4 regions of the Halalkalibacter krulwichiae genome follow, and region 2 is predicted to be linked to each of the others. Evidence: a T-box and tRNA genes for the amino acid it is inferred to sense, from the RefSeq annotation. Region 2 holds a T-box; the other regions hold tRNA genes.
What was found. The T-box of region 2 lies ahead of tyrS (tyrosine--tRNA ligase). A T-box ahead of a tRNA ligase gene usually reads a tRNA of that ligase, here a tRNA-Tyr.
Positions count from the first base shown of each region.

Region 1: it encodes a tRNA-Tyr, which carries the amino acid that the T-box ahead of tyrS (tyrosine--tRNA ligase) is inferred to sense. The anticodon was not compared.
Region 3: it encodes a tRNA-Tyr, which carries the amino acid that the T-box ahead of tyrS (tyrosine--tRNA ligase) is inferred to sense. The anticodon was not compared.
Region 4: it encodes a tRNA-Tyr, which carries the amino acid that the T-box ahead of tyrS (tyrosine--tRNA ligase) is inferred to sense. The anticodon was not compared.

Region 1 covers NZ_CP020814.1:177,005-179,176, forward strand. Annotated here, with positions in the region: rRNA gene BkAM31D_RS00920 (23S ribosomal RNA) at 1-105, shown strand, start outside; rRNA gene rrf (5S ribosomal RNA) at 167-282, shown strand; tRNA gene BkAM31D_RS00930 (tRNA-Asn) at 289-363, shown strand; tRNA gene BkAM31D_RS00935 (tRNA-Thr) at 371-446, shown strand; tRNA gene BkAM31D_RS00940 (tRNA-Glu) at 601-675, shown strand; tRNA gene BkAM31D_RS00945 (tRNA-Val) at 693-768, shown strand; tRNA gene BkAM31D_RS00950 (tRNA-Thr) at 774-846, shown strand; tRNA gene BkAM31D_RS00955 (tRNA-Tyr) at 858-941, shown strand; tRNA gene BkAM31D_RS00960 (tRNA-Gln) at 946-1,020, shown strand; tRNA gene BkAM31D_RS00965 (tRNA-Lys) at 1,026-1,098, shown strand; tRNA gene BkAM31D_RS00970 (tRNA-Gly) at 1,119-1,193, shown strand; tRNA gene BkAM31D_RS00975 (tRNA-Ala) at 1,200-1,275, shown strand; gene BkAM31D_RS00980 (aspartyl-phosphate phosphatase Spo0E family protein) at 1,318-1,506, opposite strand; gene sigW (RNA polymerase sigma factor SigW) at 1,771-2,172, shown strand, end outside.
Region 2 covers NZ_CP020814.1:4,436,877-4,439,048, forward strand. Annotated here, with positions in the region: gene tyrS (tyrosine--tRNA ligase) at 1-1,051, opposite strand, end outside; T-box leader at 1,097-1,303, opposite strand; gene BkAM31D_RS22545 (MarR family transcriptional regulator) at 1,315-1,776, opposite strand.
Region 3 covers NZ_CP020814.1:1,886,271-1,888,442, forward strand. Annotated here, with positions in the region: gene BkAM31D_RS09360 (fumarylacetoacetate hydrolase family protein) at 1-403, shown strand, start outside; tRNA gene BkAM31D_RS09365 (tRNA-Ala) at 652-727, shown strand; tRNA gene BkAM31D_RS09370 (tRNA-Ile) at 734-810, shown strand; tRNA gene BkAM31D_RS09375 (tRNA-Ser) at 825-917, shown strand; tRNA gene BkAM31D_RS09380 (tRNA-Met) at 1,046-1,119, shown strand; tRNA gene BkAM31D_RS09385 (tRNA-Asp) at 1,129-1,205, shown strand; tRNA gene BkAM31D_RS09390 (tRNA-Tyr) at 1,228-1,312, shown strand; tRNA gene BkAM31D_RS09395 (tRNA-Trp) at 1,320-1,393, shown strand; tRNA gene BkAM31D_RS09400 (tRNA-His) at 1,418-1,493, shown strand; tRNA gene BkAM31D_RS09405 (tRNA-Gln) at 1,502-1,576, shown strand; tRNA gene BkAM31D_RS09410 (tRNA-Gly) at 1,579-1,650, shown strand; tRNA gene BkAM31D_RS09415 (tRNA-Cys) at 1,661-1,734, shown strand; tRNA gene BkAM31D_RS09420 (tRNA-Leu) at 1,754-1,842, shown strand; tRNA gene BkAM31D_RS09425 (tRNA-Arg) at 1,852-1,925, shown strand; tRNA gene BkAM31D_RS09430 (tRNA-Pro) at 1,932-2,008, shown strand; tRNA gene BkAM31D_RS09435 (tRNA-Gly) at 2,023-2,096, shown strand; tRNA gene BkAM31D_RS09440 (tRNA-Ile) at 2,108-2,172, shown strand, end outside.
Region 4 covers NZ_CP020814.1:3,118,213-3,120,384, reverse strand. Annotated here, with positions in the region: rRNA gene BkAM31D_RS15780 (23S ribosomal RNA) at 1-669, shown strand, start outside; rRNA gene rrf (5S ribosomal RNA) at 771-886, shown strand; tRNA gene BkAM31D_RS15770 (tRNA-Ala) at 899-974, shown strand; tRNA gene BkAM31D_RS15765 (tRNA-Ser) at 983-1,075, shown strand; tRNA gene BkAM31D_RS15760 (tRNA-Met) at 1,105-1,177, shown strand; tRNA gene BkAM31D_RS15755 (tRNA-Asp) at 1,187-1,263, shown strand; tRNA gene BkAM31D_RS15750 (tRNA-Tyr) at 1,285-1,369, shown strand; tRNA gene BkAM31D_RS15745 (tRNA-His) at 1,376-1,448, shown strand; tRNA gene BkAM31D_RS15740 (tRNA-Gln) at 1,460-1,534, shown strand; tRNA gene BkAM31D_RS15735 (tRNA-Gly) at 1,537-1,608, shown strand; tRNA gene BkAM31D_RS15730 (tRNA-Arg) at 1,618-1,694, shown strand; tRNA gene BkAM31D_RS15725 (tRNA-Gly) at 1,706-1,779, shown strand; tRNA gene BkAM31D_RS15720 (tRNA-Ile) at 1,788-1,864, shown strand; tRNA gene BkAM31D_RS15715 (tRNA-Asn) at 1,868-1,942, shown strand; tRNA gene BkAM31D_RS15710 (tRNA-Ser) at 1,944-2,034, shown strand; tRNA gene BkAM31D_RS15705 (tRNA-Glu) at 2,050-2,124, shown strand.

The DNA.
Region 1 (2,172 bases), 350 kb from region 2:
TTAATCCAGTAAGACCCCTTAGAGATGATGAGGTTGATAGGTCTGGTGTGGAAGCGTGGCGACACGTGGAGCTGACAGATACTAATCGGTCGAGGACTTATCCAATATATTCTTGAGTTTCTATTACGCATTATCTAGTTTTGAGAGAACCATTCTCTTACATAAGTCTGGTGGCGATAGCGAAGAGGTCACACCCGTTCCCATGCCGAACACGGTCGTTAAGCTCTTCTGCGCCGATGGTAGTTGGGGGCTTCCCCCTGTGAGAGTAGGACGTTGCCAGGCCATTATTCCACAGTAGCTCAGTGGTAGAGCAATCGGCTGTTAACCGATCGGTCGTAGGTTCGAGTCCTACCTGTGGAGCCATATTTATGCTTCCATAGCTCAGTCGGTAGAGCACTACCATGGTAAGGTAGGGGTCAGCGGTTCAAGTCCGCTTGGAAGCTCCAGAAGGACCGTCTATACGCCTTCAGTATAAACCTGTAAAGGCGTTTTTTTAATGCTGAAATAGGTTTAAAAACAAACAATTTCCCTTTAAAAAAAGCTTGTTTTTTTCTTTAACTTTAGATATAATATTTTTTGTCAGTTAGTGACATACAAAATGGCCCGTTGGTCAAGCGGTTAAGACACCGCCCTTTCACGGCGGTAACACGGGTTCGAATCCCGTACGGGTCACCATATAACTTTGATTTAATGGAGGATTAGCTCAGCTGGGAGAGCACCTGCCTTACAAGCAGGGGGTCGGCGGTTCGATCCCGTCATCCTCCACCATATATGCCGGCCTAGCTCAATTGGTAGAGCAACTGACTTGTAATCAGTAGGTTGGGGGTTCAAGTCCTCTGGCCGGCATCCTTTATCATGGAGGGGTAGCGAAGTGGCTAAACGCGGCGGACTGTAAATCCGCTCCCTCCGGGTTCGGCGGTTCGAATCCGTCCCCTCCACCATGATTGGGCTATCGCCAAGCGGTAAGGCAACGGATTTTGATTCCGTCATGCGTTGGTTCGAATCCAGCTAGCCCAGCCATTTTAGAGCCATTAGCTCAGTTGGTAGAGCATCTGACTTTTAATCAGAGGGTCGAAGGTTCGAGTCCTTCATGGCTCATTTTTGCTATTTAAAAAGACGCGGAAGTAGTTCAGTGGTAGAACACCACCTTGCCAAGGTGGGGGTCGCGGGTTCGAATCCCGTCTTCCGCTCCATAGTTTGGGGCCTTAGCTCAGCTGGGAGAGCGCCTGCCTTGCACGCAGGAGGTCAGCGGTTCGATCCCGCTAGGCTCCACCAATACATAATAATTCAAACCATAGATAAAACATCTATGGTTTTTTATATGTTTGTTTTTTCTTTATGCCATTTGTTTCTACTCACTAAGTAATCATATTCATTTAAAAGCTGATCTAATTTGTGACTGTATTCCAGCATCTCCTTTGAAATTAAAGAGGTTGTTTTTGATTTTTCATTTAAAAGGTTTCTGTATCGTTCTATATCTTGTATAAGCTGCCTTTTTTGATCCATATTATCCACATCCTTCTAAAGTAGTTACTGTCTAACAAATTTGAGTGAAATATATGCAGTTCAAAGAAGAGTGCTGATCCGTTTTGAATGATGTTATAACAAATTGGTATTAATTTTTTGTTTTTAATTAAGTATTATTTAAATACCCTAATATTTTAAAGTTGAAACAGAAATCATGTTATTATATGTAATAAATGGAAAATGAAACTTTATCGTTTAGTTTTACGTATAAAAGTCAGAACGAGTGTAGGCAGGGATTACTTTATGGATATAATTGTAAAGAGATTGATTAGGGAAGTGAGAAAAGGGAATCAACAAGCTTTCTCAGAAATTGTTGAACTATATAAAGACAAAGTTTTTCAAGTTGCTTATAGAATGGTGGGAAACATGCATGAAGCTCAAGATGTTGCCCAAGAAGCATTTCTTCGAGCGTATACAAACATTGATCGTTTTGATATCAATCGTAAGTTTTCAACTTGGTTATTTAGAATTGCAACGAATGTAGCGATTGATCGACTACGCAAAAAGAAACCAGATTTTTATTTACAGGAAGAAGTAAAAGGGTCCGAAGGTTTAACGTATGAGTCACAATTAGCCGCAAGTGATGATTTGCCAGATGATCAAGTTGTGGCTTTAGAGCGTCAACAGTGGGTTCAGGCTGAGATT
Region 2 (2,172 bases):
CTTCACCTTCCCACTTCACAACCGGCATTTCATCAGGTATTGCCCGATGCTGGAAAACGGCGATAAATTGTTGTTCGGCTTTTTCTGCTGCCTCTACCCCGTGGTACATTTTTACGATCGTCTTCGCCAAATGCATTTTCGCATCTCTTGGATGTAATTCGCCAGTTGCTAACTGTCCTTCGATCGCTTTCACTTCTTGCTCCGAAAGATCAGTAACTAACTCAAAATACTTACTCATCAACCGGTCTGGGATAGACATCGCTTTTCCGTACATCTCCTCTGGTCTTTCATCAATCCCGATGTAGTTTTTCTTAGATTTCGACATCTTTTCTACCCCATCGAGCCCTTCCAATAACGGCATTAGCATCGCTACTTGTTTTTCTTTTCCAAACTTCTCTTGAAAATGTCTACCCATCAACACATTGAAATGCTGATCTGTACCACCAAGCTCAATGTCGCAATCTAGGACAACTGAATCATAACCTTGCATCAATGGGTAGAAAAACTCGTGAAGAGAGATTGGCTTACCAAATGCAATCCGTTCTTCAAAATCATCCCTTTCCATTAACCTTGCTACCGTAATCTTCCCTGCTAACTGGATCACATCCTCAAATGTTAGTTCAGACAACCACTTTGAGTTATAATGCAGTTCCACTTTTTCCATATCAACAATCTTTCCAAACTGTTCGAAGTACGTTTTGGCATTGTATTTAACTTCCTCATCTGTTAAAGGCTTTCTCGCAATAGATTTCCCTGTAGGGTCGCCAATTTTCCCTGTGAAATCGCCGATTAACAATTGAATAATATGGCCATTTTCTTGAAACTGCCTCAACTTTTTTAAAACAACGGTATGGCCAAGGTGGACATCAGGTGCTGACGGATCTAGTCCTAGTTTAATTTTAAGTGGACGGTTTTCTATTACTGACTTTATGATCTTTTGCTCGAGTTCTTCGATTGGAATGATGTCTTGTACACCTTGAGTGTAAAGCTCCATTTGCCTTTTAACTTCTTGTAATTGTTCATCTGTTACTTCTACGTTTTGTTGAGTCATCTTTTTTCCCCTCCATGAAAATATACAAAAAAACCACATCCCTAAAAAAGGGACGTGGTTTTGCACGCGGTACCACCCTTATTGAAGAATCTAATTCTTCCACTCAAACGAATAACGGCTCGCCCGCCTTTGCTTGTCGCAAAGAAAGCTCAAGGATTGTAATTCGCATTACCTATGTGTCGATTCACACCACCCATCGACTCTCTGAAACAGGGAAGTAATTACTACTCAGTTTCCTATCTACGCTTTTTATTATGTGATTTTTAAAACTGATTGTCTCGAATAACTTGCCTTAATAAGTTCGATATTTTCTTTTGTTCAACAATCGTTAAACTAGAAACAATCTCTGTTTCCCCTTTATGAAAACGTGGATATAACTCTTGCATGGCTTGCTTGCCTTTATCTGTAATCGTAACGTACGTAATTCGTCGATCTCTAGGATCGACTTTACGATAGCATAATTCCTTTCGCTCCAACGTGTTCGTAATATTACTAACGGTTGCTTTTGAAACCCCAGCAGAAAGGGCTAACTTTTTTGTCTCTACTTGTTTCGCGATCCATAAATCATATAGGATCGAAAAAGATGTCCAGGATAGACCGTACTCTGATAACACTTCACGTTCCATTTTATTTCGCAACCCTTGCGCAATGCGGTATATGTTTGTGACTACAGCAATTGCCTCTAAGTTCAATGACTCAAGTGGAAGTTTCATTAAGAGATTCATCGTATCTTTCTCTTCAGGAAGCAATTCTCCGTCCTCGTTAAATGAATGAATAATAACTCCCCCTCTAATTTTCAAAATCGTTAGCTATGAAACGATATTAGCAAAAAAGAGAGATAGATGCAATAAAAATAATAAAAGAGATGTTAATTTCACAACATCTGAGGCTCCTTTTGTAAATACTAGTATATTACTACAAAGGTTATTTCATTGCCTGTTCAATTAACGGGCGCTTTCGTTTACATAGGAGAGAAAACATGAAGAGACTGCGACATAACAGTTTTTTTGAGAATAGGAACGATGACAACCTTAGCGGAGGAATATACGCAGACTGCTGCAGAATCAAAGGGCAAAGGTGAGACCCAAACGAGGAGGCTCACCAGCTGCCCGCACAAAGCG
Region 3 (2,172 bases), 2.1 Mb from region 2:
CTTATATGGGTATTGTAATGGTAATGATTTGTCCGTTCGTGATTTGCAATTTACAAGTTCCCAATGGTTGTTAGGCAAAACGACGGATGAGTTTTGTCCAATCGGACCGTATCTTGTAAGTAAGGATGAAGTAAGTGATCCAGATCAATTATCAATTAAACTTACTTTAAATGGCGAGCTTCGTCAGAATTCTAATACATCCGATATGATATTTAATTGCTCGGAAATTATTAGTTACATATCGCAACATATGACACTTAAACCTGGTGATATCATCTTAACAGGTACTCCAGAAGGGGTTATCATGGGTGAACCGATTGATAGACGCGTTTGGTTGAAATCGGGTGATGAAGTAAAAGTTGAGATTGAAGGTTTAGGAGAACTGACGACAACTTTCAAATAAATATTGTACGAGATGTTAAGCTAAGCTTAATGTCTCTTTTATATGTAGATTTTATAGTGGAATGATTACAATCAGCTATATTTAGTAAAAAAGTTATGAGAAGATATTGATATGAAAAGCAGATTATGATAGATTATTAATTCCGACGGGATAATTTCAGCTTAGATTTTTTTTGAAAAAAAACAAGAAAAAAATGTTGCGCAGAATTAAATCGTGTGATATAGTATTAATTGTTGGTGAGGCGATACGGGGCCTTAGCTCAGCTGGGAGAGCGCCTGCCTTGCACGCAGGAGGTCAGCGGTTCGATCCCGCTAGGCTCCACCAAAATTTGGACCTTTAGCTCAGTTGGTTAGAGCAGTCGGCTCATAACCGATCGGTCGTAGGTTCGAGTCCTACAGGGTCCACCAACGAAACGAAACGCGGAGGAATACCCAAGTCCGGCTGAAGGGATCGGTCTTGAAAACCGACAGGCGGGTTAAACCGCGCGGGGGTTCGAATCCCTCTTCCTCCGCCATTATTATTCTTAGGTTTATTTAAATCGTGAATAAGCAGCGAGTAACATCAACTCATGCGTTTGAAAGAAACACGAGAAGAGGAAGATGTCCACTTCAGTGAAAAACATCATCCATTACTATATAACGACGCGGGGTGGAGCAGTCTGGTAGCTCGTCGGGCTCATAACCCGAAGGTCGGTGGTTCAAATCCGCCCCCCGCAATACCAAAATGGTCCGGTAGTTCAGTTGGTTAGAATGCCTGCCTGTCACGCAGGAGGTCGCGGGTTCGAGTCCCGTCCGGACCGCCATTATAACATGTATTAAATATGTGGAGGGGTAGCGAAGTGGCTAAACGCGGCGGACTGTAAATCCGCTCCCTCCGGGTTCGGCGGTTCGAATCCGTCCCCCTCCACCATTTATATAGGGGCATAGTTTAACGGTAGAACAGAGGTCTCCAAAACCTCCGGTGTGGGTTCGATTCCTACTGCCCCTGCCAATAATTTCATAAAAGTATACTATGGCGGTTGTGGCGAAGTGGTTAACGCACCGGATTGTGGTTCCGGCATTCGTGGGTTCGATTCCCATCAGCCGCCCCATTAAGTATTGGGCTATCGCCAAGCGGTAAGGCAACGGATTTTGATTCCGTCATGCGGAGGTTCGAATCCTCCTAGCCCAGCCAATGCGGAAGTAGTTCAGTGGTAGAACACCACCTTGCCAAGGTGGGGGTCGCGAGTTCGAATCTCGTCTTCCGCTCTTAAATAATGGCGGTATAGCCAAGTGGTAAGGCACGGGTCTGCAAAACCTTTATCCCCGGTTCAAATCCGGGTACCGCCTCCATATTATTCGTTTCTACCATGCCGGGGTGGTGGAATTGGCAGACACACAGGACTTAAAATCCTGCGGTAGGTGACTACCGTGCCGGTTCAAGTCCGGCCCTCGGCACCATATTTATAAGCGCCCTTAGCTCAGCTGGATAGAGTGTTTGACTACGAATCAAAAGGTCGGGAGTTCGAATCTCTCAGGGCGCGCCTTTACGGGAAGTGGCTCAGCTTGGTAGAGCACCTGGTTTGGGACCAGGGGGTCGCAGGTTCAAATCCTGTCTTCCCGACCATGACATTTTAATATGCGGGTGTAGTTTAGTGGTAAAACCTCAGCCTTCCAAGCTGATGTCGTGAGTTCGATTCTCATCACCCGCTCCAATATTGAATATGGGCCTATAGCTCAGCTGGTTAGAGCGCACGCCTGATAAGCGTGAGGTCGGTGGTTCGAGTCCAC
Region 4 (2,172 bases), 1.3 Mb from region 2:
CAGGTGGGCAGTTTGACTGGGGCGGTCGCCTCCTAAACAGTAACGGAGGCGCCCAAAGGTTCCCTCAGAATGGTTGGAAATCATTCGTAGAGTGCAAAGGCAAAAGGGAGCTTGACTGCGAGACCTACAAGTCGAGCAGGGACGAAAGTCGGGCTTAGTGATCCGGTGGTTCCGCATGGAAGGGCCATCGCTCAACGGATAAAAGCTACCCTGGGGATAACAGGCTTATCTCCCCCAAGAGTCCACATCGACGGGGAGGTTTGGCACCTCGATGTCGGCTCATCGCATCCTGGGGCTGAAGTAGGTCCCAAGGGTTGGGCTGTTCGCCCATTAAAGCGGTACGCGAGCTGGGTTCAGAACGTCGTGAGACAGTTCGGTCCCTATCCGTCGCGGGCGTAGGAAATTTGAGAGGAGCTGTCCTTAGTACGAGAGGACCGGGATGGACACACCGCTGGTGTACCAGTTGTTCCGCCAGGAGCATAGCTGGGTAGCTACGTGTGGACGGGATAAGTGCTGAAAGCATCTAAGCATGAAGCCCCCCTCAAGATGAGATTTCCCATGGAGTTAATCCAGTAAGACCCCTTAGAGATGATGAGGTTGATAGGTCTGGTGTGGAAGCGTGGCGACACGTGGAGCTGACAGATACTAATCGGTCGAGGACTTATCCAATATATTCTTGAGTTTCTATTACGCATTATCTAGTTTTGAGAGAACCATTTCTCAAATGTGAACGAAGATACTCTAAGGAGAATCCGATGTTCAATAAATAGTCTGGTGGCGATAGCGAAGAGGCCACACCCGTTCCCATGCCGAACACGGTCGTTAAGCTCTTCTGCGCCGATGGTAGTTGGGGGCTTCCCCCTGTGAGAGTAGGACGTTGCCAGGCGAGTATTTAATTGGGGCCTTAGCTCAGCTGGGAGAGCGCCTGCCTTGCACGCAGGAGGTCAGCGGTTCGATCCCGCTAGGCTCCACCATATATTGCGGAGGAATACCCAAGTCCGGCTGAAGGGATCGGTCTTGAAAACCGACAGGCGGGTTAAACCGCGCGGGGGTTCGAATCCCTCTTCCTCCGCCATGAAAATTTATTTCATTACCATATAACGTCGCGGGGTGGAGCAGTCTGGTAGCTCGTCGGGCTCATAACCCGAAGGTCGGTGGTTCAAATCCGCCCCCGCAATACCAAAATGGTCCGGTAGTTCAGTTGGTTAGAATGCCTGCCTGTCACGCAGGAGGTCGCGGGTTCGAGTCCCGTCCGGACCGCCATTATAACATGTATTTATATGTGGAGGGGTAGCGAAGTGGCTAAACGCGGCGGACTGTAAATCCGCTCCCTCCGGGTTCGGCGGTTCGAATCCGTCCCCCTCCACCATTTATGGCGATTGTGGCGAAGTGGTTAACGCACCGGATTGTGGTTCCGGCATTCGTGGGTTCGATTCCCATCAGTCGCCCTTATTGATAATGGGCTATCGCCAAGCGGTAAGGCAACGGATTTTGATTCCGTCATGCGGAGGTTCGAATCCTCCTAGCCCAGCCAATGCGGAAGTAGTTCAGTGGTAGAACACCACCTTGCCAAGGTGGGGGTCGCGAGTTCGAATCTCGTCTTCCGCTTTTAATAATGCGCCCTTAGCTCAGCTGGATAGAGTGTTTGACTACGAATCAAAAGGTCGGGAGTTCGAATCTCTCAGGGCGCGCCATTTCATATAACGCGGGTGTAGTTTAGTGGTAAAACCTCAGCCTTCCAAGCTGATGTCGTGAGTTCGATTCTCATCACCCGCTCCAAAAAATTGGGGCCTATAGCTCAGCTGGTTAGAGCGCACGCCTGATAAGCGTGAGGTCGGTGGTTCGAGTCCACTTAGGCCCACCATATTCCACAGTAGCTCAGTGGTAGAGCAATCGGCTGTTAACCGATCGGTCGTAGGTTCGAGTCCTACCTGTGGAGCCAAGGAGAAGTACTCAAGTGGCTGAAGAGGCGCCCCTGCTAAGGGTGTAGGTCGTTTACGCGGCGCGAGGGTTCAAATCCCTCCTTCTCCGCCATGGACAAGTTGTATTGGCCCGTTGGTCAAGCGGTTAAGACACCGCCCTTTCACGGCGGTAACACGGGTTCGAATCCCGTACGGGTCACCATTTAGAAATATTTCATCGTATAATCTACGAGCCATTAGCTCAGTTACG